DNA from 4 places in the Streptomyces sp. NPDC050856 genome. Region 4 is predicted to be linked to each of the others. Evidence: riboswitches for the same ligand, from Rfam matches in the RefSeq annotation. Region 4 holds a riboswitch; each other region holds the start of a gene.

Region 1 (7,424 bases), on a different contig from region 4:
GGCTGGACAAGGGCCACGTCGTGCACGACCTGCTGTTCGCGCGCCGCGACCCGGACGAGCGCCGCCGGCCGGACATGTGACCGTCCCGTCGCGCCCTGTCAGTGGCCCTCGCTAGGGTCGTCGGGTGTCCGAGTCGTCCCTGCAGCACTCCGCGCCCCCCGGTCCGGCCGTACCGGCGTACGAACGCGAGCCGTCGTTCGACGCCGTGCCGGAGCGGTCCCGATGGCGTTACAAGCCCCGCCGCGCCCTCTGGCGCAGCAAGGCGGTGCGCGCCGCGGTGGTGTTCACGCTGCTCGCGCTGTGCGGTCTGGTGATCCTCGCCATGGTCCGGGAGCAGACCGGTACGCACGGCTTCCTGGTCGGCCTCGGCCTGGCGCTGCTCCCCGTGCCGCTGCTGATGGCGGCTTTCCGCTGGCTCGACCGGGTCGAGCCGGGACCCTGGTGGAACCTGCTGTTCTCGTTCGCCTGGGGAGCCTGCGCCGCCGCGCTCGTGGCGATCGTCGCCAACACCTTCGCCACCCGCTGGATAGCCACGGCCACCGCGGACCCCTCGGCCGCCGACACGCTGGGCGCGACCGTCATAGCCCCGGTCGTGGAGGAGAGCGCGAAGGCCGCCGCCGTACTGCTGGTCTTCCTCTTCCGCAGACGGGACTTCACCGGCATCGTCGACGGCGTCGTCATCGCCGGCTTCACCGCGACCGGCTTCGCCTTCACCGAGAACATCCTGTACCTGGGCAGCGCCTTCCTGGAGGACCAGGAGTTCGGGATGTCGGGCTTCGCGTCCGTCACGGCCGCGACCTTCTTCGTGCGGATCGTGATGTCGCCGTTCGCGCATCCGCTCTTCACCGTGCTGACCGGGATCGGCTTCGGCATCGCCGCCCTCACCGCGCGCCGCGAGCGGTTCCGCCGTGTCGCGCTGCCCGTGCTCGGGCTGATCCTGGCGATGGGCACGCACGCGCTGTGGAACGGCTCGGCGGCGTTCGGTCCCTGGGCGTTCTACGCCGTGTACGCGGCCTTCATGGTGCCCGCCTTCGGGCTGCTGACCTGGCTGGCGGTCTGGAGCCGCCAGCGCGAGCTGCGCACGGTCTCGGGCGAGCTGCCCGCGTACGCCGCGGCCGGCTGGCTCTCCCCCGCCGAGCCGGTCGCCCTGTCCTCGATGCGGGCGCGCGGCATGGCCCGCGACTGGGCGGCCCGCACCCACGGCAAGGCGGCGGCCCGCGCGGTCGGTGAGTACGAGGCGTTCGCGACGTCGCTGGCGTTCCTGCGCCACCGGGCCCGCCGGGGCGCGGTGGGCCCGGACTTCATGGCCCGGGAACAGGAGCTGCTGCACCACCTGTGGCAGCGCAAGGAGGTGGCCGGACCGGCGCTCACCTACGCGGCGCGGGCGACCGGCCGGGTGTGGACGCCGCCCCCGTACCGGGACTACGGCGGGTACAACCCGTACCGGTACGGGTGAGCCGGCAGCCCTGGCGTCGGGGGGTGAACCGCCGGAGCTGCCGGAGTCCCGCGGGCCGGGCTCAGACGGTGACGCCCTTGCCCCGCAGCCACGACAGCGGGTCGATCCCGGCGCCGCCCGGCGTGTGCACCTCCAGGTGCAGGTGCGGCCCGGTCACATTGCCGGTGGCGCCCACCCGGCCGATGGTCTCGCCACTGGCGACCTGCTGCCCCGCGCCGACCGTCATCGAGGAGAGGTGGCAGTACCAGACCTCCGTACCGTCCTGGAGCTCCAGGACGATGCGGTAGCCGTACGAACCGGACCAGCCGGCCGACTTGACGGTGCCGCCGTACACGGCCTTGGCGGGCGTGCCCGTGGGCGCGGCCAGGTCGAGGCCGGTGTGGTAGCCGGAGGACCACATGTTGCCGGCCTGGCCGTAGGTCGAGGTGATCGTGTACGAGGAGGTCGGCAGCGAGTAGCCGCCGGAGGGCCCGGGCTGGGCCTGCTCCTCCGCCTTGGCCTCGGCGGCGGCCGCGGCCTTCGCCTCGCTCTTGGCCTCCGCCTCGGCGGCCGCCTTGGCCCGTGCGGCGGCCAGCGCCTCGTCGGCCTTCTTCTCGGCCTCGGTCTGCTGGGCCCGGGCCTGGGCCGCGGCCTGCTCGGCGGCGGCCCTCTCGGCCGCGGCCTTGGCCTCGGTGGCGGCGGACGCCTGCTGCTGCTCGGCCTGCTGGAGGATGCGGGCGCGCAGGGCCTCTCCGGCGTCCGCCCCGGTCCCGGCGGGCTGCCCCTCGGCGCCGGTGGCGGTGAAGGCGGCGGAGGAGAGCGCGGCGGTACCGGTCCTGGGGGTGTCCGCGGCGTCGGAGCCGTCGGAGTCGTCGGAGATCAGGGAGCCGACGCCCGGCAGGGAGGCGGCGTCCGGCAGGCTGTCGGCGATCGCGCCGGGAAGGTCCGGCAGGGATATGGAGACCGGGGGCTTGTCCTTCGCGGTGGCCATGCCGCCCGCGCCGACCGCCGCGATGACACCGACGCCCAGGACGGTGGAGCTACGGGCCAGGCCGCCGCGCTGCTTGACCACACGGTGACGGCCGCGGACCGGGCGGACCGTTTCCTCGGTCGGGTTCCATTCCTCCCACTCCCCGTTTACCGGGGCGGCGTCCGGGATACCCGAAGTACCGAACGAGGCGGGAGAGGCAGCGTAAGGGGCTTCGGGGGCAGGCCTGTTGGACGCCACGGGGGCGCACTCCTTTCCTTCCTTCTCGCCTACCGGGTTAGCTGACGGGTTCGGAGCAGGAAGGTCTCCTACGGGCCGGTGCTCGGCCCGATTCACCCCAAGGTGTGGTTCCCCGGTTCCCTTGCGGAATTCGGCGCATGCGCACGGTGCCGTCTCTTGCGACGGCTGGGACGACCGCGCTGCGTTATCGAACGTTAATAGAGGTGGGGTCCGGATTCCAAGCCGTTCCTACTGATCATTAACTACTGCGGGCAGGACCTTTCGCCGCAGATGCGGGCATATGCGGGCGAGTTGACCGGCCATCAGGCCGACTTCCCGGACCCCTTCGGCGCAGGTGGAAACCCCGACACCCGCGGGATTTTCTGATCGTGAGTCAACCGTTACGCACCGGACCGCCCGGCGCTCACGCCCTGTGACGGTCCCGGCGGCCCTCCGCAGCCGGGCCCTCGCCGGGACGGCCCTCCGCAGCCGGCCCCTCACCGGGCCGGGCCACCGCCAGCAGCGCCAGGTCGTCGGTGGCGCGGCCACCGGTGTGCGACCGCACCTCGGCCACCAGCGTGTCCAGCAGTTCGTCGGGGTCCGCGAACACCCGGCCGGACAGCCGCCCGACCGGGTCGTAGAAGACACCGTCGGCGTCCCTCGCCTCGGACAGCCCGTCCGTGTACAGCAGCAGCGTCACCCCCGGCGGGTACGGCGCCTGGTACGCCCGGTCCGGCCACGTCCCCAGCTCGGCCATGCCCAGCGGCAGCGCGGACACGGCGGGCGCCAGCACCTCCAGGCTCCCGTCGGGGTGCAGCAGCAACGGCTCCGGGTGGCCCCGGTCGACCACCCGCACCACGGACTGGCCGCGCGGGATCTCGGCCAGTACGGCGGTGGTGAACCCCTCGAAGGCGTCCAGCCCGTCGCGCCGCGTCCCCTCCCGCGCCAGCGCCCGCTCCAGCCGCTGCGCCACACCCTCCAGCGAGCTCTCCTGCTCGGCCGCCTCCCGGAACGCCCCGATGACCACCGCCACCGTCTCCACCGCGCCCAGGCCCTTCCCCCGCACGTCCCCCACCACCAGCCGCACCCCGTGCGGAGTGTCCTGTACGGCGAAGAGGTCCCCGCCGATGAAGGTGTCCGCCTGCGCCGCCTCGTAGCGTGCCGCCACCCGCAGTCCGCCGATCCGGGGGCCCGGGTTGGGCAGTACGGCCCGCTGGGCGGTCTCGGCGATCACCCGCGCGGACGCCAGCCGCTCGCCGCTGCGCCGCACCACCCGGTTCACGAGCAGCGCCAGCGCGGCGACCGTCAGCACGGTGAGCAGCTCGGTCAGGGCCGGCGCGGCGAACAGCGTGCCGTTGTGCAGGTGCAGGACGAACACGGCCAGCAGCGCGAGCAGCCCGGCCAGCGACGTGGTGCGGGCGGCGAAGAACGGTGCCGCGACGAGCGGGGCGGCGGCGAACAGCGGCACGGCGGTGAACCGGGGCGGTGTGAGCAGGTCGTACACCACTCCCCCCGCGATGAGCAGGGCGGGCAGCGCCCGCACGAAGCCGAGGAACCGGCGGGCGCCCGCGCGCCCGGGCCGGCGCCGGCCCGGACCGCCGGCCCCGCCGCCGCGTCGCGCCCGCATCCCCACCACTGCTCTCCTGCCGGGTCCGCCCACGGCTGCGGACGGTACCCCGCCCCGCCCGGGCCGGCCGGAGCCGCGCCGGGTGGCGGCCCGCCACCGGCCGATCGGGTGACACCGGGCCCGCGCGGGCACACGACGAAGGCCCGGTGCGCAATGCACCGGGCCTTCGTCCATCAGTAGCGGGGACAGGATTTGAACCTGCGACCTCTGGGTTATGAGCCCAGCGAGCTACCGAGCTGCTCCACCCCGCGTCGTTGAACACAACCTTACGCCATCCGGAGCAAGATCCCTACCAGTTTCCGGCGCGGCGCCCGCCGGCCGGTCCGGCGGGGGCCCGGAACGGGGAAGCGCCCCGCCCGGAGTGCCGGACGGGGCGCCGCTTTCGGTAGGCCCTGTGGGACTCGAACCCACAACCAACGGATTAAAAGTCCGCTGCTCTGCCAATTGAGCTAAGGGCCCTCGGCGAGTCATCCCCGAGCATAGCCGGACGGCGCCCGGTATCCGATCGGGTATCGGTTATCGGGCGCCGTCGCCGTGACCAGCCTGCGCCGGTCGCCGTGACCCGCCTGTGCCGGTCGCCGTGACCCGCCTGCGCCGGGTGCTCCCCGACCGGCCGTCAGTGGATCGAGCCGTACCGCTGCCAGCCGGTGCCGATGACGACCGTGCCCCTGAACGAGCCCTTGCCGTCACCGCTGTTGCGCATCAGCTTGCCGCTGGTGTCCCGGGAGACGAGGTCGTTCCTGCCGTCCCCGTCGATGTCGCCCGCGCCCACGAAGGCGTTGCGGCCGGCCCCCCAGTCCTTGAAGACCAGCACCCGCGCCTTCAGCGTGCCGGTGCCGGTGCCGTCGTACCGCCACAGCTCGCCGCCCGCGTCCCGCGCCAGCAGGTCGCCGTGCCCGTCGCCGGTCAGGTCGCCGGCACCGACGAGGGTGAGGCCGGTGAACGAACCGGCCAGCCTCACCCCGCCCTTGAGGGCTCCGGCGCCGTTGTCCGCGTACAGGTACAGGGCGCCGGTGGAGCGCTGGCGGGCCAGCAGGTCGGCGCGGCCGTCACCGGTGAGGTCGCCGGGCGTGACCAGGGCGTCGAAGGCGTTGAAGCCGGAACCGATCCGCACCTTGGGCCCGGTCGCGGCCGGGACGCCCTGGCAGCGGCCGCTGTAGCGGTCGAGGTCACCGGCGGTGGTACGGACGACCAGGTCGTTGCAGCGGTCGCCGTCCATGTCCCCGAAGGGCAGCACCTGGTTGACGTCCGACCAGCCGCCGCGCTGCGAGAGGCTCGCGCCCGAGTCCGATGCCGCGGTCATGCCCTCGTGCGCCGAGAGCGTGGCCGCCTGCTTGGTGAACAGCTCCGCGACACCGTTGCCGCCGTAGTCGCGGAAGCCGGTGGCCCCGCCCGACACGGCGATCCTCCCGCCCTGCACCACCCGCGTGCCCTCACCGGCGTCGGCGCTCAGCGTCCAGGTGTGCGGTTCGCCGGACACGATGCGCCCGTCGTCGCCCCTGCCGTCCCAAGAGACGCTGATCCGCGCGCCCGCGCGCTCGGCGGAGGCGATGGTCCGTACGGTGCGGCCCCCCGCGTCCTTGATGGCGACGCCCCAGCGCACCGGCGGCCGGGAGAGCTGCCAGGCACCGTCCCAGGCGGGGTTGTGGTCGGCCCCGGCGCCGATGGCGATCCAGTCCTCCACCTCGGACTCGACCAGACCGACCGGGGAGCGCGGCACGGTCACCGGCCTGATGCGGATCCGCTGCTCGGCGTCCGTGTACGCGACGTGCCCGCCGAACTTGTCGACGGCCCACGGCGCGTCGCCCGGCACGTCCGCGAACGGGGTCGTCGCCGCCGCACCGGTGGCCGTGTGGAAGTCGGTGAGCAGCAGCCTCTCGCCCTCCTCACGGACCAGGAAGCCGTCCCCGAGGCGTGCCCGGCCGGCCGGGACGGGCGTGCTCGTGCGGGTCTTCTGGTCCCACACCCCCGCCTTGGCGCTCGCCCCGGAGCCACAGGTCCAGTGGACCCACCGGCCGACGGCCTGGAGCTCGTTGGGCACGCACCCCGAACCGAGCGCCAGGTCCGGCGAGGTCTTCTTCGACTTGAGGTCGTACCAGGCGACAGTGCCCGCGCTCCGGCCCGGCGTCCACAACGTCGTGCCCCAGACGGTGGCGGCGGACGAGGGCCGGGTGAGGGCGACATGGCCGTTGCGCGGGCTGCCCAGGTCGCCGATGTACTGGGTACCGCCCGGAGCGTCGATCACCGAGTAGCGGCCGGTGGCGTCCACGATCCGGGAGTCGGCCGGTACGTCGATCACCTCCAGGCTCGTGTCGTCGATCGGCACCTGCACCGCGCCGTGGGGCGAGGCGTAGGCGGTGCGGCCGTTGCCCGGCGCGGACAGCTCGGTGGGCACGCCCGAGGCCAGCCGGAACCGCAGCGCGCGCTCGCCCGGGACGGGCGTGCCGGTGACGGCCACGTCGTGGTCGTACAGGGAGACGAATTCGCCGCCGTCCGCGTCACTCACGTAGCTGAGCTTGCCGCCGCCCAGCGCCAGCGCATGAATCCTGGCGGTGACCGGAGCCACCTCGAGGACCGTGGACAGCACCGGCGCGCCGTCCGGACCCGCCGTGACGCGGCGTACCGCCCAGTCCTTCGCGCCGCTGCCGCCGGTGACCAGGACGCTGCCGTCGGGGGCGGTCGCGAAGTGCTCGTCGGAGTAGCGCAGCAGCTCGCGGGGCTCGCCGCCGGTGACCGGCATGGCCTGGAGCCGCCCGCCGGGCGTGTGCTGCTTGGCGTACGGGTCCAGCAGCCGGCTGAAGACGATCCAGTCGCCCACCACCGCGAACCGCGCGAACGTCCGCTCCGGGCCGGCCGGCGCCGGCATGGTCAGGGTGACCGGAGCCGCCCGCGGGTCGTTCCGGTCCAGGGTGGTGACGGTCGCGTTCTCGTACGGCCAGGTCAGCAGGTGCCGTTCACCGAGTGCGACGTAGCCGCCCGGGGCGAAGTCCTTGGGCAGCGCGGTCAGCCGCGCGGTGGCGTAGTCGAGCAGGTGGAGGGCGGCGGCGCGGTCGGGCGCGGTGAGCACCAGTACGGCGCCCCGGCCGTCCTGCTGCTGGGCGTGCGTCCGGATGGCCTTCACACCGGCCGGTACGCCCTCGACGGGGCTCACCCGG
Region 2 (7,424 bases), on a different contig from region 4:
GCGCCCAGCAGGTTGCGCAGCACGGTGCGGCCGACGCCGCCGGGGGCGCGGCCGGCGCCGATGACGGCGACCGAGCCGGGCGCGAGCAGACGCTGCACGGAGCGCGCCTCGGCGCGCTGCTCGCGGGCGCGCTGCACGGCGAGCGACCGGTCGGTGGGCTCCAGGTCGAGCTGGAGGCGGACCGCGCCGTCCTCGAAGCTGCGCTTCTGGGTGTACCCGGCGTCCGTGAACACCTTGATCATCTTGGTGTTGGCGGGCAGCACCTCGGCCGCGAACCGCCGGATGCCGCGCTCCCGGGCGACCGCCGCGATGTGTTCCAGCAGCGCGGAGGCGACACCCCGGCCCTGGTGGGCGTCCTGGACCAGGAAGGCGACCTCGGCCTCGTCGGCGGGGGCGCCGGCCGGACGCCCCCGTTCGTCGATCCGGTCGTAGCGGACCGTGGCGATGAACTCGCCGCCGACGGTGGCCGCCAGGCCGACCCGGTCGACGTAGTCGTGGTGGGTGAAGCGACGCACGTCCTTGGCGGAGAGCCGGGGGTACGGCGCGAAGAACCGGTAGTACTTCGACTCGTCCGAGACCTGCTCGTAGAAGCTGACCAGACGGTCCGCGTCGTCGGTGGTGATCGGCCTGATCCGCGCGGTGCCGCCGTCCCGCAGCACCACGTCGGCCTCCCAGTGGTCGGGGTAGACGTGCTCCGGCTGATCCGACGGGGTCCGCATGGGGCAAGGGTACGGTGAGACCACCCGGCACGACATGAGAGACTGGTCTAGACAACCGCTAGGACTCGAAGGGCAACACCATGGCTGAGCGCCGCGTCAACGTCGGCTGGGCCGAGGGCCTGCACGCCCGCCCCGCCTCCATCTTCGTCCGTGCCGCCACGGCCGCCGGCGTCCCCGTGACGATCGCCAAGGCCGACGGCAACCCGGTCAACGCCGCGTCGATGCTCGCGGTGCTCGGCCTGGGCGCGCAGGGCGGCGAGGAGGTCGTACTCGCTTCGGACGCGGAGGGAGCGGACGCCGCCCTGGACCGCCTGGCGAAGCTGGTCTCCGAGGGACTCGACGAGCTCCCCGAGACGGTCTGACCCGTCCGGTCGCCCGCGCCGCCGCGCGGCCGAGGAGACATCACGGCCGAGCCGTATCGCCCTGGAATTCCGGGCGGTACGGCTCCGCTGTTTTTCCGCGGAGAATTCTCCCGGGTACGTCATTTCGCCGGGGAATTCCGGGCGCGGAAAACAGCACCCGGTCCGGCGCCCCCTCTGTATACGGCCGCGCCGTTAATTCCGGGCGCCGGCCGTGTTGACGGGATGTTGCGAAGTCCTCACCCGGCCGGAGAGCGGCTCGGGGCGGCGCAGCCGGTGGGCGCCCAGCGAGCGCTCCGCGTGCAGCGCGGTGAGCGCCCGGGCCCGTTCCGCGTCACCGCGCGCCACGGCGTCGACGATCGCGCCGTGCTCGGCCCAGGTCTCGACCGGCTGGGCGGTCCTGTCGACCGCGTACATCCAGTCGATCTTGTGCCGGAGCTGGGTGAGCAGCGCCGTCAGCCCCGGGCTGCCGGACGCCTGGGCGAGCGTCTCGTGGAACCAGCCGCCCAGCGAGCGCAGGTCCTCGCCCTGCCCCCGGCGGGCCCGCTCCTGACCCAGCCTGACCAGGCCGCGCAGCACCTTGAGGTGTGCCTCGGTACGGCGCCGGGCCGCCCGGGCTGCGCCGAGCGGTTCCAGCAGCGTACGGATCTCCAGCAGGTCGGCGGCCTCCTGCTCGGTGGGCTCGGCGACGCAGGCCCCGATGTGCCGGCGGCTGACCACGAACCCCTCGGACTCCAGGGTCCGCAGCGCTTCGCGGACCGGGACCCGGGAAACGCCGTAGCGGCGCGCCAGCTGCTCCTCGGTGAGCCGGCCGCCCCGCTCCAGGACACCGGAGACGATGTCGTCGCGGATCGCCGTGCACACCGAGTGCGCAGGAACGCGCATACCGAACCTCCGACTTGATCCGTGTGGCACCAGTTGTTCGACGTCTGTTCGGCAACTCTATTGCAGCGGGCCGGAATTTCCGATCCCGGAATGTTGGATTCGGGGAAATCTCCCGGCCGGAAGGCGGCTGTTCCCGGCTGCGGCGCGGGGGCCCGGTCCGGCGCGAGCCCGGCGGTTCCGGATGCGGGGCTTTGGCTGCGGGTGCGGGTGCGGGTGCGGGGCTTTGGCTGCGGGTGCGGGGCCGCGGCGAGCGGCGGGGCACGGGAGCGGGTACGGCGAAGGCCCCGGCCACCAGGACGGTTCCTGGCGGGCCGGGGCCTTCGCGAAGCGGTGTGCGCGGGGTCAGACGTTGACGCCGTGCGAGCGCAGGTACGCCACGGGGTCCATGTCGGAACCGTACTCGGCGCTGGTGCGGGCCTCGAAGTGCAGGTGCGGGCCGGTGGAGTTGCCGGTCGAGCCGGACAGGCCGATCTGCTGGCCCGGGGTCACCGTCTGGCCGGCCGAGACCTGGACGGCGGACAGGTGGCCGTACTGGGTGTAGGTGCCGTCCTGCATCCGGATCACGACGTTGTTGCCGTACGCGCCGCCCCAGCCGGCCTCGACGACGGTGCCGGAGCCCACGGAGACGACCGGGGTGCCCGAGGCGGCCCGGAAGTCGACGCCGGAGTGGCTGCCGGAGGACCACAGCGAGCCGCCGGACCGGTAGCCGGTGGTGACGTACGAGCCGCTGATCGGGGACTGGAAGGAGTTGAGCCGCTTGCGCTCGGCGTCCCGGGCGGCGCGCTCCCGGGCCTCGCGGGCAGCCTCGGCGCGGGCCTCGGCCATGCGCTTGGCCTCCGCCTCGGCCCTCGCCTTCGCCTCGGCCTCCTCGGCCTCGCGCTGCTGGGCCTCGGCCTGCTCGTCGACCTGGTCGGCCAGCGTGTCGGTGATGACGGCCTGGTTGAGGCCGGTGTCCTCGAGGGAGCGGACGTCCGCGTCGGCGGCGAGCGCCGGGGAAGCGAGGGTGGTGATGACCCCGGTGGTGGCCAGTGCCGCGACACCGGCGGCGCCGGCGCGCGTACGGGTCATGCGGCTGGGGGCACGGTGCTTCCCGGTGGCACGGGTGAACGCCATGAAGGGGCTGGTCCTTTCCTTCCTTCTCGCCTACCGGGTTAGCTGACGGGTTCGGAGCAGGAAGGTCTCCTACGGGCCCCTCCGCACGGGTGCGAAGGCGTCCGATTCACCCCAGGGACTGAGTGGGTCCCCGGCTCCCCAGGCTCGCGCCTCGGGGACTCGGCGATGGCTGCCCGGTGCCGCGGGTGCGGCGGGTACCGTTCGGACAGCGCATCAGACGCTAAGCGTCCGATCTTTCAATCGCCAAACAAACGCGTGTTTTTGTAGCGCACGCCACACGGCAGACCCCGAACCTCCGTATGAAAACGGACATACCGCAGAACCCCGGCGTCCAAGTGGACGCCGGGGTTCCGTGAGCGGCACTCAATCAGCCGGTGACCACCGTGACTTCGCCGATGCCGAGGGCCTCGACCGGCTCCTTGATCTGGGCGGCGTCGCCCACCAGCACGGTGACGAGCCGGTCCACCGGGAAGGCGTTCACCACCGCGGCGGTCGCCTCCACGGTCCCCGTCTCGGCCAGGCGCGCGTACAACCGCGACTGGAAGTCGTCCGGGAGGTGCTGCTCCACCTGGTCGGCGAGGGTCGCCGCGACGGAAGCCGCCGTCTCGTACTTGAGCGGGGCGACGCCCACCAGGTTCTGGACGGCCGTCTCGCGCTCCGCGTCGGTCAGGCCGTCGGCCGCCAGGGTGCGCAGCACCTGCCAGAGGTCCGCCAGCGCCGGGGCGGTGTTGGGGGTGTCCACCGAGCCGCTGATGGCGAGCATCGCGGCGCCGTTGCCCTCGGGTCCTGACCGCAGCACCTGGCCGAAGGCCCGGACGCCGTAGGTGTAGCCCTTCTCCTCGCGCAGCACCTTGTCCAGCCGGGAGGTGAGCGTGCCGCCCAGGCAGTACGTGCCGAGGACCTGGGCCGGCCAGACCCGGTCGTGCCGGTCGGCGCCGATACGGCCGATGAGCAGCTGTGTCTGCACGGCGCCCGGGCGGTCCACGATGACGATCCGGCCGGTGTCGTCGGCGGTGATCGCCGGTACCGGGCGGGGCTGTGCGGTGTCGCCGGTCCAGGCTCCCAGGGTGTCGGCCAGCACCGCGTCCAGGTCGATGCCGGTCAGGTCGCCCACGACCACGGCGGTGGCGGTGGCCGGCCGGACGTGCGCGTCGTAGAAGGCGCGTACGGCCGCGGCGTCGATCCGGGCGACGGTCTCCTCGGTGCCCTGGCGGGGACGCGACATGCGCGCGGTGGCCGGGAACAGCTCCTTGGAGAGCTGCATGGCGGCGCGCCGGGACGGATTGGCCGTCTCGTGCGGGATCTCGTCCAGCCGGTTGTGCACCAGGCGCTCCACCTCGCTGTCGGCGAAGGCCGGCGCGCGCAGGGCCTCGGCGAGCAGGCCGAGGGCCTTCGCCAGCCGGGAGGCCGGCACCTCCAGCGAGACCCGGACACCGGGGTGGTCGGCGTGCGCGTCGAGCGTGGCCCCGCAGCGCTCCAGCTCGGCGGCGAAGTCCTCCGCCGAGCGCTTGTCGGTGCCCTCGAACAGCGCGCGCGCCATGATCGTGGCGATGCCGTCGAGGCCCTCGGGCTCGGCGTCCAGCGGGGCGGCGAGGAAGAGCTCGACGGCCACCACCTGCTGGCCGGGGCGGTGGCAGCGCAGCACCGTCAGGCCGTTGTCCAGGGTGCCGCGGTCGGGCGCGGGGAACGCCCACGGCGTGGCGGTGCCGGGCCGGGGCTGCGGGTGGAATTCCATGCTCGTCAGGGACACAGCGGCGTCGGTCACTGGTCCGCCCCCTCTTCCTGCTCGTTCCGGTCGGCGTTGACGGGTTCGTAGACCAGCACCGCCCTGTTGTCGGGGCGCAGCCGGGCCTCGGCGACCGCCCGCACCTCCTCGGCGGTGACGTCCAGCACCCGCTCGACGGCGGTCAGCGCGAGCTGCGGGTCGCCGAACAGCACGGCGTACCGGCACAGTTCGTCGGCGCGGCCGGCGACCGTGCCGAGCCGGTCCAGCCACTCGCGTTCGAGCTGGGCCTGGGCGCGCTCCATCTCCTCGGGCGTGGGGCCCTCGGCGGCGAACCGGGCGAGCTCCTCGTCCACGGCGGCCTCGATGTCCGGCACCTCCACCCCGCCGGAGGTCTTCACGTCCAGCCAGCCCATGGAGGGTGCCCCGGCCAGCCGCAGCAGGCCGAAGCCGGCGGCGACGGCCGTGCGGTCGCGGCGCACCAGGCGGTTGTGCAGCCGGGAGGACTCACCGCCGCCGAGTACGGTCAGGGCCAGGTCGGCGGCGTCGCACTCGCGCGTGCCGTCGTGCGGCAGCCGGTAGGCCGCCATCAGGGCGCGGGCGGGGACCTCCTCCTCGACGACGTGGCGCAGCTCCTCGCCGATGACGTCGGGGAGCGAGCCGTCCCGCGGCGGTTGCTTGCCCTCGTGGGAAGGGATGGAGCCGAAGTACTTCTCGATCCAGGCGAGCGTCTGCTCGGGGTCGATGTCCCCGACGACCGACAGGACGGCGTTGTTCGGCGCGTAGTACGTGCGGAAGAAGTTCCGCGCGTCCTCGAGGGTGGCGGCGTCCAGGTCGGCCATGGAGCCGATCGGGGTGTGGTGGTAGGGGTGGCCCTCCGGGTAGGCCAGGGCGGTCAGCCGCTCGAAGGCCGTGCCGTAGGGAACGTTGTCGTACCGCTGGCGGCGCTCGTTCTTGACGACGTCCCGCTGGTTCTCCATGGACTCCTCGTCGAGCGCGGCGAGGAGCGAGCCCATCCGGTCGGCTTCCAGCCACAGGGCCAGTTCCAGCTGGTGGGCGGGCATGGTCTCGAAGTAGTTGGTGCGCTCGAAACTGGTGGTGCCGTTGAGCGAGCCGCCCGCGCCCTGCACCAGCTCGAAGTGGCCGTTGCCGTGGACCTGCTTCGAGCCCTGGAACATCAGGTGCTCGAAGAGGTGGGCGAGGCCGGTGCGGCCCTTGATCTCGTGGCGCGAGCCGACGTCGTACCAGAGGCAGACCGCGGCGACCGGGGTCAGGTGGTCCTCCGAGAGCACCACGCGCAGGCCGTTGGCCAGGCGGTGCTCGGTCGCTGTCAGGCCGCCGGAGCCGGCCTGGGCTGTGGCCGTGTGACCCATGGGCATGTACGTCCCTTCGATCGCATGTGGAAAAGTCCAGTCGTGGAAAGTCCTGCCACTGTATGCAAGCGGAGTCGCACCTGGCGAAGTTCCCGGATCCTCGTTCCTTCCCTCTTCCGGGTCGCGGTCGGCGTTGTCAGTGGGACGGTCCACAATGGTCCGCGTCAGTACAGACTTGTTGGTGAAGGAGCCGCAGCCGCGATGGCCCGCCGCAGCACGAAGACCGCGCAGCCCGACGACTTCGAGGAGAGGATCCTCGACATCGACGTCGTCGACGAAATGCAGGGCTCCTTCCTCGAGTACGCGTACTCGGTGATCTACTCCCGGGCCCTGCCGGACGCCCGGGACGGTATGAAGCCGGTGCACCGGCGCATCGTCTACCAGATGAACGAGATGGGGCTGCGCCCCGAGCGCGGCTATGTGAAGTGCGCCCGGGTCGTCGGCGAGGTGATGGGCAAGCTGCACCCGCACGGCGACGCGTCGATCTACGACGCGCTGGTGCGTATGGCGCAGCCGTTCTCCATGCGCCTGCCGCTGGTCGACGGCCACGGCAATTTCGGCTCCCTCGGCAACGACGACCCGCCGGCCGCCATGCGGTACACCGAGTGCCGGATGGCCGACGCGACCTCGCTGATGACCGAGTCGATCGACGAGGACACCGTCGACTTCGCGCCGAACTACGACGGGCAGGAGCGCGAGCCGGTGGCACTGCCCGCCGCCTTCCCGAACCTGCTGGTCAACGGCGCCTCCGGGATCGCGGTCGGCATGGCGACCAACATGCCCCCGCACAACCTCGGCGAGGTGATCGCCGCCGCCCGCCACCTGATCAGGCACCCGGGCGCGGACCTGGAGACCCTGATGCGGTACGTGCCGGGTCCCGACCTGCCCACCGGCGGCCGGATCGTGGGCCTGTCCGGCGTCAAGGACGCGTACGAGACGGGCCGCGGCTCCTTCAAGATCCGCGCCACCGTGGCGGTGGAGAACGTCACTCCGCGCCGCAAGGGCCTGGTCGTGACCGAACTGCCCTTCGCGGTCGGCCCCGAGAAGGTGATCGCCAAGATCAAGGACCTGGTCGGCGCCAAGAAGCTCCAGGGCATCGCGGACGTCAAGGACCTCACCGACCGCGAGCACGGGCTGCGGCTGGTCATCGAGGTCAAGAACGGCTTCATCCCGGAGGCCGTCCTGGAGCAGCTGTACAAGCTGACGCCGATGGAGGAGTCCTTCGGCATCAACAACGTGGCGCTGGTCGACG
Region 3 (7,424 bases), on a different contig from region 4:
AGGTCCGTCGCCCTCCTCGCCGTCCCTGGCGCGTCCGGGAACCGGCGGGCGCGGTGGTGGTGGGGGCCCGGTCGGGGCAGGGCCCGGGCCGGAGGCGCGCGGCGGCCGCACCGGTCGCGGCCGGCCGGGCGGGGCGGCCCCGGCGGCGGGCCCGGCGGCGGGCCCGGCGGCGGCGACGGCGCGGTGGGCGACCGCCCGTGAAGCGCCGCACGGAAGCGCGCCGTGGCGGTGACCGCCGGCCGGCTCAGCCGACGCGGTCGGCGGCCCGGGGACCGTCCGCCGGGCGACCGCCCCGGCCGCCCTCGGCGTCGGGACCGTCCTGGCCGCCCCGCACGGCCGGGGGCCAGCCGCCGGCCGGCGCATGGGCCGCGTCCCGCCACCACGGGGTGCCGGGAACGGAGGCGGCGGTGGGCTCGAACGGCTCTCCGGGGCGCGGCAGAGCGGTCCGGACCGCCGCCTCGGCGGCGGCCGCGACGGTACCCTCGCCGGGCTCCGCCCAGGGATGCGGGGCGAGGTTGAAGGTGCCCCAGTGGATCGGCAGCAGGACCCCGGCCGGCCGGCCGCCCTGGAGGTCGAGATGGGCGCGTACGCCTTCGGCCGGGGTCATGTGTATGTCCGGCCAGAACTCGCTGTAGGCGCCTATCTGGATCATGGTGGCGTCGAACGGGCCGTGCGCGGCGCCGATGTCCCGGAAGCCGGTGAAGTACCCCGTGTCGCCACTGTGGTAGATCCGGTGGCCGGGTCCCTCGGCGACCCACGACGCCCACAGGGTGTGCTGCTGGTTGCGCAGGCCCCGGCCGCAGAAGTGGCGGGCCGGCGTCGCGGTCAGCCGGACGTCGCCGATCCGGGTCGATTCGTTCCAGTCCAGCTCGCGCAGCCGGTCGGCGGGCACACCCCAGTGTTCCAGGTGCGCCCCGACGCCCAGCGGCACCGCGAAGAGGGTGTCCGTGGCGGCCAGGGCGCGGATGGTGGGCAGGTCGAGGTGGTCGTAGTGATCGTGGGAGATCACGACGACGTCGACCGGGCCGAGGGCCGCGAGCGGCAGCGGTACGGGGTGCAGCCGCTTGGGTCCGGCGAAGGAGAAGGGCGAGCAGCGCTCTCCCCAGACCGGGTCGAAGAGCACCCGCGACCCGTCGAGCTCGGCCAGCACGCTGGAGTGCCCCAGCCAGGTCAGCCGCAGACCCGAGGCGGGCGGCCGGGTCAGGTCGGCGGCGGTGGTGGGATGGAGCGGAACGGTGCCGGCGGGAACCCGGTGGCGGCGCGACTCCTTGCGGAAGTAGGTCTTCGCGAACTCCAGGGTCGAGCCGGTGGGGCCGCGCCGCGCCTCCTGCGGATTGCGGAACGCCCCGTCGGCGAAGTTCGGCGAGCGCCGGATGCGCTCCATCCGCTCTCCCGCCGGGTCCGCGCCGAAGGCGGCGGGGCGCGGGGAACGCAGCCGGGCACGCCGCGGGCGTGTGGAGTCAGCGCCGGTCACAGCACCTCCAGGGATGTCGGGGCCTTCCATTATGTGCGCGGGGCAGGACAGCCCGGCCGGGCGGCCCCCGGGGAGGCGGGGCACCGGACCGATGTCACATCCGGCGGCCCCCGGTCCGTCGTACGGGTGCAAGGTCATCCACGACACCCGAGGAGGCCGTCATGGCCCGGATCCCGCTGTCCCCTCCCCGCACGCTCTTCTTCCGTGTGATCGAGTGGTACTCGAAGCGCGCGTACGGAAAAGTGCTCGACCCCGCCCTGGCCCTGGGGCACAACGCCCGCGTCCTGCGCGCCGACCTCCGGTTCGAGAGGGCCGTCGCCAAGTGGAACCGGCTGGACCGGGACCTGAAGGCGCTGGCCGTGCTGGCGTCGGCCGCGTCGATCGGCTGCGGCTGGTGCCTCGACTTCGGGTACTGGGAGAGCACCCGGCACGGCATGGACCAGCGCAAGTTGCGGGATGTGCCGGTGTGGCGCGACAGCGGTGCGTACACACCGCTGGAGCGCGATGTGCTGGAGTACGCGGAGGCGATGACCGCGAGCCCGCCCACGGTCGGTGACGAACTGGCCGAGCGGCTGCGCCGGGAGCTGGGCGAGGCGGCGTTCGTCGAGCTGACCGCGATGGTCGCGGTGGAGAACCTGCGCTCCCGCATGAACGCCGCGCTGGGACTGACCAGCCAGGGGTTCAGGGACCACTGCGAGGTGCGGCCCCGCTGACGACCCAGGGGCGGCCGGGGGCCGGGCGGGGCACGACCGGGCCCGGCCCGGGCCTCGGCCGCGGGTTCGCCGGATGCACGGATGCGCGGATGCGCGACCGGTCCCACCCCGGGCCGGCCGGATGCGGCGCCGGCTCCGGGCGGGGCGCGGCCGGCCCCGGCCTCCCGCCCCTCACAGCGGCAGGAGGTCCGGGCGCTTGGCGGAGACGTGGTCGCCGGACGACTCGCCGCGCAGCCGGCGGCCGATCCACGGCACCAGGTACTCGCGCGCCCACTGGATGTCGTCGCGGCGCACTTCGAGCGTGCCGCGCGGCGGCAGCGGCGGCCACGGCTGGTCCGGGTCGGCGGGGACCTCCAGCCCGAGCACCTGACCGGCACGCAGGGCGACCCGGGTGTGGCCCTCCGGCGAGAGGTGGAGCCGGTCACCGTCCCAGGCCCGCCGGTCCTGGACGGACCTGAGCGACCACAGGTCGAGCACGGGGCAGCCGTAGCGGTCGGCGACGGCCCGCACGTGCCCGTTGTAGGTGGCGATCTTGCCGCGCAGGCGGCGCAGGACCGGCACGTCCCGGGTGTCGAACCCGGTGGTCACCAGGACCGTGCCGACCGCCGGGGCCAGGTCGGCGACGGCCCGCTCGAAGCGCTCGGCCACCTCGTCGGGGTCGCTGCCGGGCCGGATGATGTCGTTGCCGCCCGCGCAGAAGGTCACCAGGTCGGGAGCGAGCTGTTTGGCCCTGGGCACCTGTTCCTCGACGATCTGGTCGAGCAGCCGGCCGCGTACCGCCAGGTTGGCGTACCGGAAGTCCTCCGGCTCCGGGATCCGGTCGGCGAGCAGGACCGCGAGCCGGTCCGCCCAGCCGACGAACCGTCCGTCCGGTCCGGGGTCCCCCACGCCCTCGGTGAAGCTGTCACCGATCGCCGCGTACGACCCGAATACGTATCTGTGCGCGTTCCTGTCTCTGAATGTCGAATCGTCTGCCACGGCACCACATCCTTCACCCCGCGATGTGACCTACGCGACCGTAAGAGGGGTTGACGGATGGTGAGATACGCCACCGGTCAAGAGTTGGCCAAGCCGGAATACGCCGCTGCCCGGCTCCCTGGTCGTCGGGGTGCCGGGCGGCGGGGGGTCGGGCGGGGCCCGAGGGGGCGTCAGACGGAGACGCCGTGCTGGCGCAGGTAGGCCACCGGGTCGATGTCGGAGCCGTAGCCGGGTCCGGTGCGGATCTCGAAGTGCAGGTGCGGGCCGCTGGAGTTGCCGGTGGAGCCGGACAGTCCGATCTGCTGGCCGCCGGTCACGGTCTGGCCGGCCGAGACGGACAGCGAGGAGAGGTGGGCGTACTGCGAGTAGTTGCCGTCGCTGTGCTGGATGACGACCTCGTTGCCGTAGGCGCCGCTCCAGCCGGCGGAGACGACGGTGCCGGGGCCGACCGCCTTCACGGTGCTGCCGGAGGGGGCCGCGAAGTCGACACCGGTGTGGTAACCGGAGGACCACATGGAGCCGGAGGCGCGGTAGGGGGTGGTGACACCGGCGGAGACCGGGGCGGTGAAGCCGGAGCCGCTGGTCTGCGGCTGGGCGGGCGCCTGTGCCTTGGTGGCGGAGCGGGAGGCGCGGGACTCGGTCCGGGTCTCCGCCGCCTTCGGCTCGGCCGGGGCCGCCTCGGGCTTGGCGGGGGCGGCCTTCGCGGAGGGCTTGGCGCCCAGCGTGAGCTTCATGCCGGGCAGGATCAGGGCGGGGTCCTCGCCGATCACCTGGCGGTTGTCGCGGTACAGCTGCTGCCAGCCGCCCTTGACGTTCTTGTTGTGCGCGATCTTGGCGAGGTAGTCCCCGGCGGCCACGGTGTACGTCCGGGGGGCGGCCTTCCGCACGGCCTTCTGCGCGGACGCGGGGGCGGTCTCGGCGGCGGCGGTTGCGGCCTGCTGCGGTGCGGCGGCCGGGGCGCTCGTCGAGGCGGCGTGGGCGCCGGTGGCGCCGAGCAGCGGGAGCGCGATGGCGGCGCCGCCCGTACCGGCGGCGACGAAACCGCGCGTGAGGGGGCTGGACTTGGGACGGCGGTGCTTACCCTTCGCGGGCATGGTGCATTCCTCTCCGGCGCCTGCGAGGTGAGCTGTCGGGTTCGGGCTGGAGCTGCCCGGCCGCGTGGTCGACGCGACTTCACCCCGAGCCGGTCCCGGAATTCCGGGATCGGCGAACTACCTGGGTCCCCCGCTCCTGCCGCGCGTGGGTGGGTGCGAATTCCGACCGGTGGCAGGATTCGGCGGTCCGGCCGGATTGCCGTGACCGTAAGGCAGCCGGGTCGGCCGGAACAAGCCGCCCCTTTCCCCGGCGCATTCCCCGCCGGCGGGGCGCTGCGTAATTCCGGTCACCCTGCGTGGATTACGGATCATGCATTTCCGTTCTGCGCACGGAATTTGGGTCCGGGCTTTCGCCACGGACCGTCACCGTTATGACGCTGCTCACGCCCCTCGCCCCATCTACCCTATTTTTGGGGCACGTTACACCTAAGCCTCAATACGGACAGAAGCCACTATCTCCACCGAGTCCGCTCAACACCCCCGGCGCAGCCGGATGACGGTCGCATCCAGGTCACCGGTCAACCCGGTGGGCAAAACATGGTGAATCAGGACAGAACCCCGGTGCGGTTCGCCGGTGTCCCGGCACACGCAGCCCGCCCGCGGGTCGAGCCCGCGCGCCGCACCGGGGGTGGCGGCTCCCCGTGGCGCTGCGCCGGGAGCCAGGCCAGTACGACGACGTCGTCACCGAGGGCGCACTGCACGGTGCTCAGCCCGTCGCCCCCCGGTGCCCGCAGCCGGTGGAGCTCACCGAGCCGCACCACGGGCCTGATGCTCTTGTGGAGCTCCACCCACCGCCGCGCCTCGTCCAGCTCCCGCACGCTCCACCGCGTCAGGTCACCACCCAGGCCCAGCACCCCGGCCATGGCGCTGACGAACCGGAGGCGCGAAGAGCCGGTCCGCCCGTTGAGGTGGACGTCGGGGCTGTCGGTGACCCAGGCGGCCATGACCCGGGCCGGGTGGAGCTGGCCGAAGCCGTACTGGACGGCGAGCCGGTCCAGCGGGTCGGTGTTGTCGGAGGTCCACACCTGGTCGGTCCGGGAGAGGACCCCCAGGTCCACCCGGCCGCCGCCGCCCGAGCAGGACGCGAAGGCGACACCGGGACGTGCCGCGCGCAGCCGGTCCAGCAGGTCGTACAGCGCGCGGACATGCTCGACCCGGAGCCGTTCCGGGTAGGGCTCCCCCGGCCAGCCGGCGTCCGTGAAGCACCGGTTGGAGTCCGACTTCACGAAGTCGACGGGGGTGGACGACAGCAGCCCGTGCAGCCGTTCCCACAGGTGCTCCCGCCCGTCCGGCCGGGCGAGGTTGAGCACCAGCTGGTTGCGGAACTCGGTCCCGCGGCGACCCGGCCGGTGCTGCGCCCAGTCGGGGCGGGCGCGGTGGAGGTCGCTGTCGGGCTTGGCCATCTCCGGCTCGACCCGGATGCCGCACCCCGTGCCGAGCCCGTGCACTTCGTCCGCCAGGGGCCGCAGGCCGCCGGGGAAGCGGTCCGGGTCCGGCTCCCAGTCCCCCCGCCCGGACCGGTCGCCGGCGCGCCCCCGGAACCAGCCGTCGTCGTCCACGAACAGCTCGACGCCCAGGGCGGCGGCCCGGCGGGCGAGCGCCGACTGCCGCTCCCGGGAGGTGTCGACGGACGGCCGGGGCGGGCCGCGCGAAACGCGGCCCGCCCTCCACCGGGTACTCCTCGTGCCCGTCGAGCCGCGACTCGAAGGGCCGGTACTGAGGCAGCGGCCGCGCCGCGAGCGCCTCGGCGCCGGCGGCCGTGACACGCGGCCCCAGTGCGGGTGGAGCAGCTCGTCGGTGTCCGTCAGATGCAGCGCGTAGCCGCTCGTCGCCCCGGTGAGCAGCCGGATCCGCCGCCGCTCCCCCACCGTCTCGATCATGCGGCCCCCAGGGGTCGCACAGCACCGGCCAGACCCGCACACCTTCCGGCGCGGCCCCCGGCGCGGGCAAGGGAACCGCGCCCGTGCCGGGGACGATTGCCCGAGGTACCGATGTCGTATCGTCGGACCAGCGACATCGTCGGCGACCAGCGCCGACGGCAGACACGTCAGGAGCCCCCGTGACACAGCAGCTGCCACAGGTTCCCTCGACCGAACCCGCACTGACCGGGGTGCGCAACTTCCGTGACGTGGGCGGGCTTCCGACCGTGGACGGGCGCCGGGTGCGCCATGGCCGGCTGTTCCGCAGCGGCCACCTGGCGCACGCCACCGCCGAGGACGCGGCGTTCCTGGCGGGCCTCGGTCTGCACACCGTCTTCGACTTCCGCAACGCCGCCGACCAGAAGCTGGAAGGCCCCGACGTCGAGCTGCCCGGCGTACGGAACGTGAACATCCCGCTCACCGACCCGGCCGACGGCGCGGAGTTCTGGACGATGGTCCGCGACGGCGACATCGACCAGCTCAGGGACATCCTGGCGGACGGAAAGGCGGCGGCGCGGATGACCGCGTCGTACCGCGTCATCATCAAGGGGCGCACCGCCGAGCACAGCCGGGTCCTGCACGCCCTGGCCGAGGACAGCGTCCCGGCGCTGATGCACTGCGCGGCGGGCAAGGACCGGGCGGGGCTGTCGATCGCGGTGGCCCTGCTGGCGGTCGGCGTGGAGCGGGACGCGATCGAGGAGGACTACCTCAAGTCCAACGACCCGCACCGCCGTTACAAGGTGCGCCGCAGCGACTCCTCGCCCGCCGGGATGTCGGCCGAGGTGATGGAGCTGCTCGGCCCGCTGTTCGACGCGCGCCGGGAGTACCTGACGGCGGCGTTCGAGACGATCGAGGAGACCTGGGGCACGAGCGAGCGCTACCTCACCGAGGGGCTGGGCCTCTCCCCCGAGACCCGTGAGCGGCTGCGCGAACGGCTGCTGGACGAGGGCTGACCCGACAAGCCGCCGGCCGCTACTGGTTCTGGCCGCCCAGGGCGAACAGCAGGTAGAGGAAGGCCGCGAACAGGTGGCCCGCCACCAGGTAGGCGAAGAGCCGGATGACGAGGCCGCGGGGGAACTTCCGCTCCTCGGCCTCGCCCGCGGGCCGCTTCTCGCGCAGGGGGTGTGCGTCGTCGGTCATGGCCGGCTTCCCGTCAGTGGTGGTGGGTGTCGCCGCCGAGGCACAGCTCGGCGGCCGGGCTCTGCATGAGGGTGTGGACGAAGAGCAGCTCGGCGCCGTCCCGTCC
Region 4 (7,424 bases):
TGACCGGATCGGGGCCGGCGTCCAGGGCGAGGTGGACGTGCGCGTCGATGAGCCCGGGCAGCAGGGTCCCGTCCGGGTGGCCGAACGAGCGGACGCCGCGCGGGGCGCGGGCCTCGACGTCCGCGCGGGGGCCGACGTCCACGATGACGCCGTCCCGGACGAGCACCGCGGCGTCGGTCATCCGCTGTCCGTGCGGGCCGGTGATGACGTGTCCGGCCGAGACCAGTGCTTCCATGGCGGTGGTTCCTCTTCCAGGTACGGCGTACGGCGTGGGTACGGACGGACGGCGTGCGTACGGACGGGGGCTACAGCGCGTCGGCTATCAGGGCCAGTTGGCGCACATCGCCTTCCAGGCCGTCCCCGCTGGGCAGGGCGACCGGCACGGCCCGGGAAGGCGCGGGTTCCCCGGCCGCGTAGGCCCGGAGCGCCGCGCGCAGGTGGCGCGCCGCGACCTCGGGAGGCAGTGTGCCCTTCGAGTGGACGTCCCACTCCTCCAACCGGGCGAGGTGGGGGCTGATCCGCACCAGCCCGTCCCGGCACTCGATGACCCGCCGGTAGTACCGGCGGTGGACCGCCCGCAGGCTCACGGCGTCCAGCCAGGAAACCGGGGGCGCCCGGTGGAGGGAGTCCTCGGGGAAGGCGCTGTGCAGAGCGGTCCACAGCGGGGCCAGCCGCCGGTACATGCGGCGGTGGTGCCACCACAGGCGGGCGCTCGCCCACCGGGTCACGGCCGCCGGGAAGACGACCCCGGCGACGAAGACCGGGATGGCCAGGTCGAGCAGCAGCTTCGCGCCCACGATCAACGGGCGCGGCACGTCGCCGCCGAGCAGGCGCGCCAGGGTCAGGGCCTCCCGGACGCTCGCCGCGACCACCATGGCGGCGAGCGCGGCGGCCACCATCCACAGACCGATGACCAGCGGCCTGTTCGACACCCGCGCGTAGCGCACCGTCCACAGCAGCGCGACGGCGAGCGCGTAGGTGAGGTAGAGACCGGCGGTCAGGTAGAAGACGGCGACCCCGGTGACCCGCATGTCCGCCGTGGCGTAGGTGTGGCCGCGTTCGGCCGCCGGCGTCATCACCATCGCCACGGTGATGACGAGGGCGGTCGCCGCCAGCGGGAGCACCGCCCGGCGGGCCCGTGCGCGGGCCGCCCGGGGGTCCGAGGCCGAGTGGATGAAGAAGCACGACAGGAAGTAGACGGCGCAGAGCAGCGTGACGTTCTGCAGGAGCTTGGCGGTTCCCGCCCCCGCGAGGGAGTCGACGAACCGGGCGCCGCCCGGGACGCCGAGCGGGAAGGAGAGGGCCGCGCACAGCAGGCACAGTGAGACCGCCCGGAGCATGGCGTCGGAGGGTGCCCTGGCTAGTTGCCGGAGCTTCCACGCCAGTGCCGCGTGGAGCACGATCCCGAGCACGATCGACAGCATGCTCAGAGCCACCCCTGCCGGTCACCGAGGGCGGTGTGCACCCGGCGCGCCGAGGCGCTCGCGGGAGCGCGCGGTGTGACGCGGTCCAGTACCGAGGCCCACTCCAGGATGATGGTGGCGACCAGTTCGGCCTCGCGCTCACGCTCCTCGTCGTAGGAGGTGCGCCGCAGTGCCCTGTTGATGACGTCGAGGGAGAGGTCGGGCAGCATCGCGCTCCAGATCTCGCCGTCCGACTCGTCGCTGGCGTGGTCGGCCAGGACGTGCCCGACCTCGTGGAGGATGATGTGGTCCTGGTGCGCCGGGCTGGTCTCCTTCTGGTAGAAGAGGTAGTCGGCCGTGTCCGTGGCGATCCACAGGCCGAAGGGGCCGGGTACGGGCAACGCGTACGGCATCGGGTGGATGGGCCGCCCCCGGTGGTCGCCGAGCAGCCGGCAGAACTCGTGCACCCGCAGTGGGGGGCGTATCCCGAGGGTCCGCAGAACGCTCTTGCAGCGCTTCCGCAGGTGTCGCTCATTCACAGAGGCTCTCCGCCGGCGAGTCGTACCGTACTGATCGACATCCAACGGGGAGCGGCGGGCGGGAGCCAGAGCGATTCCGGTCAATCGCCCCTGGCCGTTTCCGCGCGGGTGTCCGGCGCGGTGCCCGGAAGGCGGCGATCCGGTCCCGGGCACGGACCGATCCGGGACCCGACGGGCGGGCCGGGCGGGTGGCCGGCCGGCCACGGGTCGGCGGGCGTCGCCGGTGCCCGGCCACCGGCGGCCGGCGCGGGGCGCGACCCCCGTGGGGGCGGGTCGTGACGGGGCCGGAACGCGGTACGGAGACGCGCCGATTAGGATGCGGGCATGAGTCAGCGGACGCGGCGCGGGGCCCGGCCCGGGAGGGCGGCGGGGACGTACGCCCTGCTGGTGCTCGCCGTGCTGACGGGTGTGTTCGCCATGCACGGGCTGAGCCCCGCTGTCTCGCTGCCGGCGCCCGTCCCGGGCTGGGCGCCCGCTGCCGCCTCTGGTTCGTCCGGTTCCTCCGCTTCCTCCGTCACCCCGGCTCACGGGGTTCCGCCGGCCGCCTCGGCGACGGCGTCGTCCGTGGCGCACGGGGACCCGGCCGAGCCGGCCCACGCGCACCCGCACACCGCGGATACCGCGGGCGGCGCGGGCACCGGCGAGGCCGCACGCGACGGTCGCCGGCACGCCGAACACGCCGGGCACGGTGGCGGGGCGACCGGCGGACACGCCGAGCACGCCGACGCCACCTGCGCGGCCGGCGGCACGAGCGGCGCGCCCGCCCTGCCCGGACTCGCCGCGACCGGAGTGGTCGCCCGCCAGGCGGCGGACGCGCCCGCGTCCGTGCCGGTCGACGGAACCGGCGGGCGCGCCCCGCCCTCACTGAGCGCACTGCAACTCCTGCGGATATAGAGCGGGCCCGGCGCCCCGGCCACCCGGCCGGTGACGCCGTCGGACGCCATGCCCCCACGCAGTACACCGGACAGGAGTCGCACCACCATGACCGCACACCGTTCACTCGCCCGCCGTACCGCCGCGGTGGCCGCCACCGCCGCCGCCGCCCTCGTCCTCGTCGCCTGCGGCGGCGGGGACGGCGACCGGGCCGGCCACGGCGAACACGACAGGGCCGCCCGCACGCCCTCGCCCACCGCCACGGCCTCCGCCCGGCAGGGCGGGCACAACGCGGCCGACGTCTCCTTCGCGAAGGGGATGATCCCGCACCACCGGCAGGCGATCGAGATGGCCGGGCTGGCGCCGGACCGGGCTCAGTCCCCCGAGGTCAAGAAGCTCGCCGCGGAGATCGAGAAGGCTCAGGGGCCGGAGATCAAGACCCTGTCGGGCTGGCTCACCGGGTGGGGCGAGGACGTCCCCGAGGAGGGCGCCGGCACCGCGCACACCGGGCACAGCCCCATGCCCGGGATGTCGGGGATGATGACGCCACAGCAGATGGCCGAGCTGAGGAAGTCCTCCGGCCGGGCCTTCGACACCGCGTTCCTGGAGATGATGGTCGAGCACCATGAGGGCGCGGTGGCGATGGCCAGGACGGTACAGGCCCAGGGGGCGTACCGGCCCGCCAAGGACATGGCCGGGGAGATCGTCCGCACGCAGAGCGCCGAGATCGCCCGTATGAGGAAGCTGCTCGGCGGGAACTGACACCACCGGCCGCGACCGCGGCCCCGGCGGGGCGAGGGGAGCGGCGGCCCGCCGGCCGCCGCTCCCTCCGCCCGCCGGTACGGCGAGGACCGGTCAGTAGGGACCGTTCACATTGTCGATGGAGCCGTACCGGTCCGCGGCGTAGTTGCACGCGGCGGTGATGTTGGCGACCGGGTCGAAGCTGTCGGTCGACGTACCGGGCACGTGGTAGGCGCGGAAGGTCGGATCGATGACCTGGAGCAGGCCCTTGGAGGGCGTACCGGCGGCGGCGTTGGAGTCCCAGTTGTTGATGGCCAGCGGGTTGCCCGAGGACTCACGCATGATGTTGCGGTGGATGCCCTCGTAGCTGCCGGGGATCCCCTCGCGGGCCATGATGGCCAGTGACTCGCGGATCCAGCCGTCGAGGTTGTCGGCGTACGTCGCGGGCCGGGCCGCGACGGGCGTGCTCCGCTGGGCGGAACGGTCGGCCCGTTCGGGCGCCGCGGTCTTCGTGGCCGTGGCCGTGACCGTCGCGGGCTTCGCGTTCGTCTTCGCGGCGATCGTCAGCTTGAGGCCGGGACGGATCAGCGACGGGTCCGCGCCGACGGCAGCGCGGTTGTCCTGGTACAGCTTCTTCCAGCCACCGCTCACCCCGTGCTCTTCGGCGATCGTGGACAGGGAGTCGCCGGCGACCACGGAGTAGGTCGTGGCCGCCGCCTTCGGCGCGGTGACCGGGGAGGCGGTCGCCGCGCTGGCCGTGGCCGCGCCGATCATCGGCAGGGCGAGCGCGGCGCCACCCGTTCCGGCGGCGACGAGACCACGGGTGAGCGCATTGGACTTGGACCGACGGTGCTTTCCTCGTGCGGACATGCCGAATTCCTCTCCGTCGCCTGCGAGGTGAGCTGTCGGGTTCGGGCTGGAGATGCCCGGTCGCATGCGTGCGACTTCACCCCGAGTCGTTCCGGAATTCCGGAACGGCGGCTTACCTGGGTCCCCCGCTCCTGCCGTACGTGAATGAGTGGGTGGTGGGGTTTCCGGGCGGCGGCAGGATTCGGCGGTCCACCCGGACTGACGGTGACCGTAGGCGAGAACGTCCGGACCGGACAAGCCCCGAATTCGACCGCGCGATTCGCCGGGCGGACCGGAGCGGGACGAATTGCGTGATCCAAATCGAGCCGGAAAAGCCGATTTCCGTTGCACCGCAACGAAAACGGGGCCCTGCCCGCTCCGGCGCCCGGAGAACCGTCGAGTGACCCATCTCACGGACAACGTCGGGAACCGCCCGCCGGACAGCGGGAGCTGAAATATCGGCAAGTGGGTCAACGGGTTCTTATTCCGGCTTCTCGGGTCATAACGGTAAATCGCCCATATGTGTATTTGCCCTCATGGTGGCGCGGTCCCGCTCCGCTCGAACCGGGTACGCCGCCCGTCCCGGAAGCCCCTTGACCCGATGGGCCCAACAGCACGTGCCGGGGGCGGTTCGCGCCCCTACGGTCGTACTCAGCCTGCCGGCCGTCATGGCGGCGGGTCCGTCGAACCGAGGAGAACTGATGCTCCGTCATTCCCAGCGGCCCACCCGAGGGCCCGTCAGGCTGCTGCTCACCGCGACCCTTTGCGCCCAGGCGGCAGCCGCCCTGCTGGTCGCCGCACCGGACGGTGCCCGGGCCGCCGTTCCGCAGCTCGCCGTACGGGTCGACTGGGACGCCATCGCCGAGTGCGAGTCCAGCGGCGACTGGCACGCCAACACCGGCAACGGTCACTACGGCGGTCTGCAGTTCACCCAGTCCAGCTGGATCGCCGCGGGGGGCCGCAAGTACGCGCCGCGCGCCGACCTGGCGACGAAGGGCGAGCAGATCGCGACGGCCCGGAAGCTCGCCCGAATGCAGGGCATGGGCGCCTGGGCGTGCGCCCGGCGCTGAGCGGCCGGGCGCCGGCCGTCGTGCCCCCTCCCAGCGGAGGGCTCAGCCGTCCCGCCGACGGCCCTCTGCCGCCCCCTGTGCCCCGTGTGTCCCGCCCGCCCCGTCCGCGTCGGCTGCTCCGTCCGTGCTGTCCCGCTCCTGGCGCGCGGCGCTCAGCACGGCGAGCACCTCGTCGTCGCGGACCTGGGTGAAGTCCTCGTACCACTGGCCCACCGCTTCGAAGTGCCGGGGCCGGTGCAGGCACAGGAGATCGTCCGCCTCGGCGTCCAGCGCCGTGGCCGCCTGGTCCGAGCACACCGGTGCCGCCAGCAGTACCAGGGACGGCTCCATGGCGCGTACGGCGCGCAGCGCGGCGCGTGCCGTGACCCCGGTGGCCAGGCCGTCGTCGACGAGGACCACCGACCGGCCGCGCAGCTCCGGCGCGGGGCGCCCGCCCCGGTACAGCGCCTCCCGCCGGCGCAGCTCGGCACGCTCGCGCGCCACCTGGGCGGCCAGCCGGTCGGGTGCCAGGCCGAGCAGGGTGAGTGCCCGCTCGTCGTAGAGCGGCGGATCCTCGCCGGCCAGGGCGCCGATGCCCAGCTCGCGGTTGAACGGCGCGCCGATCTTGCGTACGACCAGGACGTCCAGCGGCGCGTGCAGGGTCCTGGCGATCTCGTCGGCCACGGGTACGCCGCCGCGCGGCAGGGCGAGGACGACCGGACTCTCCAGCTGCCCGCTCCGCTGCCGGTCGGCCAGCCGGGCGGCCAGTCGGCGCCCGGCCTCTCTGCGGTCACGGAAGAGCATGGTGGCTGCCGCCTCACTTCCCGGGTCGAACCAGGCGAAATATCCATTTGGTCGGGCATTCTACGCATTCCCTTCTCGCCCCGCCGGCCGTCCATGAACCGGCCGCCCGCAGCGCGTCCGCACCCGCTGCCCGCCCCCGAACGACCTTCCCCCCCGGCGCCGTGCCCGGCCCGCTCGCGGCCCCCTGCCCGGCCGTCGATGAACGCTGCCCCCGCCTCCCGCGTATCAACCGGCATGCCGCACCCGGCCGTTGTCACACAGGAGGTACCGAGTTGAGTCACAGGCGCATACCCAAGCGCAAGGCGGTGCTCGCCGGAGCGGGCGCGGTGGCCGTCGCCGCCGCGGCCGTTCTGCTGCCGCAGGCCAACGCCTCGCAGTCCGGCGAGAACGACGCCCCGGCGCGGGCCGAGAAGCTCGATCCGGCCGCGGCCGGACGGCTGGTCTCCCGGATGGCCGACCAGCTCGGTGAGGACTACGCCGGCGCCTACTACGACCGCGACAAGCGGCAGCTCGTCGTCAACGTCACCGGCGACGACAGCGACGCGGCCGCGCGGGTCAGGGAGGCCGGGGCCGTGCCCCGTGGTGTCAAGAACAGCATGAGCAGGCTGACGTCCGCCACCGCCACACTGAGGACCCGGGCCACCATCCCGGGTACCGCGTGGGCGGTCGACCCCAGGACGAACCAGATCCTCGTCACCGCGGACCGCACCGTCACCGGCGGCAAGTGGAACAAGCTGGAATCGGCCGTGCGGGCACTGGGCGAGGGCACCGCCCGCATCCAGAAGTCCGCCGGGGAGTTCAAGCCCTTCGCCGAGGGCGGCGACGCCATCTTCGCCGGCGGCTCCCGCTGCTCCCTCGGCTTCAACGTCACCACCCGGGACGGCCGGCCCGGCTTCCTCACCGCGGGCCACTGCGGGGTCGCCGCCGACAAGTGGTCCGACTCGGCGGGCGGCGCACCGATCGGCACCGTCGAGGCGGCCACCTTCCCCGGGGACGGCGATCTGGCGCTCGTCACGTACGACGACCCCGCCACCCAGGCGCCGAGCACCGTCGACATCGGCGACGGCCGGCAGGTCCGTATCAACCGGGCGGCCGAGGCGGCGGTCGGTCAGGAGGTGTTCCGCATGGGCAGCACGACCGGGCTCAACAGCGGCTCCGTCACCGGC

What was found. Region 4 has a riboswitch for cyclic di-AMP ahead of AB0H53_RS10825 (LysM peptidoglycan-binding domain-containing protein). Riboswitches for the same ligand answer to the same signal wherever they lie in the genome.
Region 1: another riboswitch for cyclic di-AMP. It lies ahead of AB0H53_RS27005 (M23 family metallopeptidase); the one in region 4 lies ahead of AB0H53_RS10825 (LysM peptidoglycan-binding domain-containing protein).
Region 2: another riboswitch for cyclic di-AMP. It lies ahead of AB0H53_RS20060 (M23 family metallopeptidase); the one in region 4 lies ahead of AB0H53_RS10825 (LysM peptidoglycan-binding domain-containing protein).
Region 3: another riboswitch for cyclic di-AMP. It lies ahead of AB0H53_RS25140 (LysM peptidoglycan-binding domain-containing M23 family metallopeptidase); the one in region 4 lies ahead of AB0H53_RS10825 (LysM peptidoglycan-binding domain-containing protein).

Annotation. Positions count from the first base shown of each region.
Region 1 is NZ_JBFAGV010000043.1:15,597-23,020, forward strand. Features, by position in the region: gene trmB (tRNA (guanosine(46)-N7)-methyltransferase TrmB) at 1-80, shown strand, start outside; gene AB0H53_RS27000 (PrsW family intramembrane metalloprotease) at 125-1,456, shown strand; gene AB0H53_RS27005 (M23 family metallopeptidase) at 1,518-2,663, opposite strand; cyclic di-AMP (ydaO/yuaA leader) riboswitch at 2,675-2,809, opposite strand; gene AB0H53_RS27010 (PP2C family protein-serine/threonine phosphatase) at 3,067-4,269, opposite strand; tRNA gene AB0H53_RS27015 (tRNA-Met) at 4,447-4,520, opposite strand; tRNA gene AB0H53_RS27020 (tRNA-Lys) at 4,656-4,728, opposite strand; gene AB0H53_RS27025 (FG-GAP-like repeat-containing protein) at 4,886-7,424, opposite strand, start outside.
Region 2 is NZ_JBFAGV010000022.1:52,262-59,685, reverse strand. Features, by position in the region: gene AB0H53_RS20075 (GNAT family N-acetyltransferase) at 1-719, opposite strand, end outside; gene AB0H53_RS20070 (HPr family phosphocarrier protein) at 800-1,081, shown strand; gene AB0H53_RS20065 (GntR family transcriptional regulator) at 1,274-1,963, opposite strand; gene AB0H53_RS20060 (M23 family metallopeptidase) at 2,306-3,076, opposite strand; cyclic di-AMP (ydaO/yuaA leader) riboswitch at 3,090-3,251, opposite strand; gene AB0H53_RS20055 (pitrilysin family protein) at 3,444-4,811, opposite strand; gene AB0H53_RS20050 (pitrilysin family protein) at 4,838-6,178, opposite strand; gene AB0H53_RS20045 (DNA topoisomerase IV subunit A) at 6,374-7,424, shown strand, end outside.
Region 3 is NZ_JBFAGV010000035.1:12,439-19,862, forward strand. Features, by position in the region: gene AB0H53_RS25125 (MBL fold metallo-hydrolase) at 245-1,474, opposite strand; gene AB0H53_RS25130 (carboxymuconolactone decarboxylase family protein) at 1,636-2,187, shown strand; gene AB0H53_RS25135 (SGNH/GDSL hydrolase family protein) at 2,359-3,165, opposite strand; gene AB0H53_RS25140 (LysM peptidoglycan-binding domain-containing M23 family metallopeptidase) at 3,336-4,259, opposite strand; cyclic di-AMP (ydaO/yuaA leader) riboswitch at 4,264-4,421, opposite strand; partial or broken gene AB0H53_RS25145 (alpha-galactosidase) at 4,731-6,139, opposite strand; gene AB0H53_RS25150 (tyrosine-protein phosphatase) at 6,319-7,131, shown strand; gene AB0H53_RS25155 (DUF6126 family protein) at 7,151-7,318, opposite strand; gene AB0H53_RS25160 (XRE family transcriptional regulator) at 7,332-7,424, opposite strand, start outside.
Region 4 is NZ_JBFAGV010000008.1:185,427-192,850, reverse strand. Features, by position in the region: gene AB0H53_RS10850 (amidohydrolase family protein) at 1-235, opposite strand, end outside; gene AB0H53_RS10845 (MAB_1171c family putative transporter) at 306-1,424, opposite strand; gene AB0H53_RS10840 (hypothetical protein) at 1,427-1,942, opposite strand; gene AB0H53_RS10835 (DUF6153 family protein) at 2,267-2,836, shown strand; gene AB0H53_RS10830 (DUF305 domain-containing protein) at 2,924-3,577, shown strand; gene AB0H53_RS10825 (LysM peptidoglycan-binding domain-containing protein) at 3,671-4,426, opposite strand; cyclic di-AMP (ydaO/yuaA leader) riboswitch at 4,431-4,587, opposite strand; gene AB0H53_RS10820 (transglycosylase family protein) at 5,107-5,475, shown strand; gene AB0H53_RS10815 (phosphoribosyltransferase family protein) at 5,518-6,258, opposite strand; gene AB0H53_RS10810 (S1 family peptidase) at 6,531-7,424, shown strand, end outside.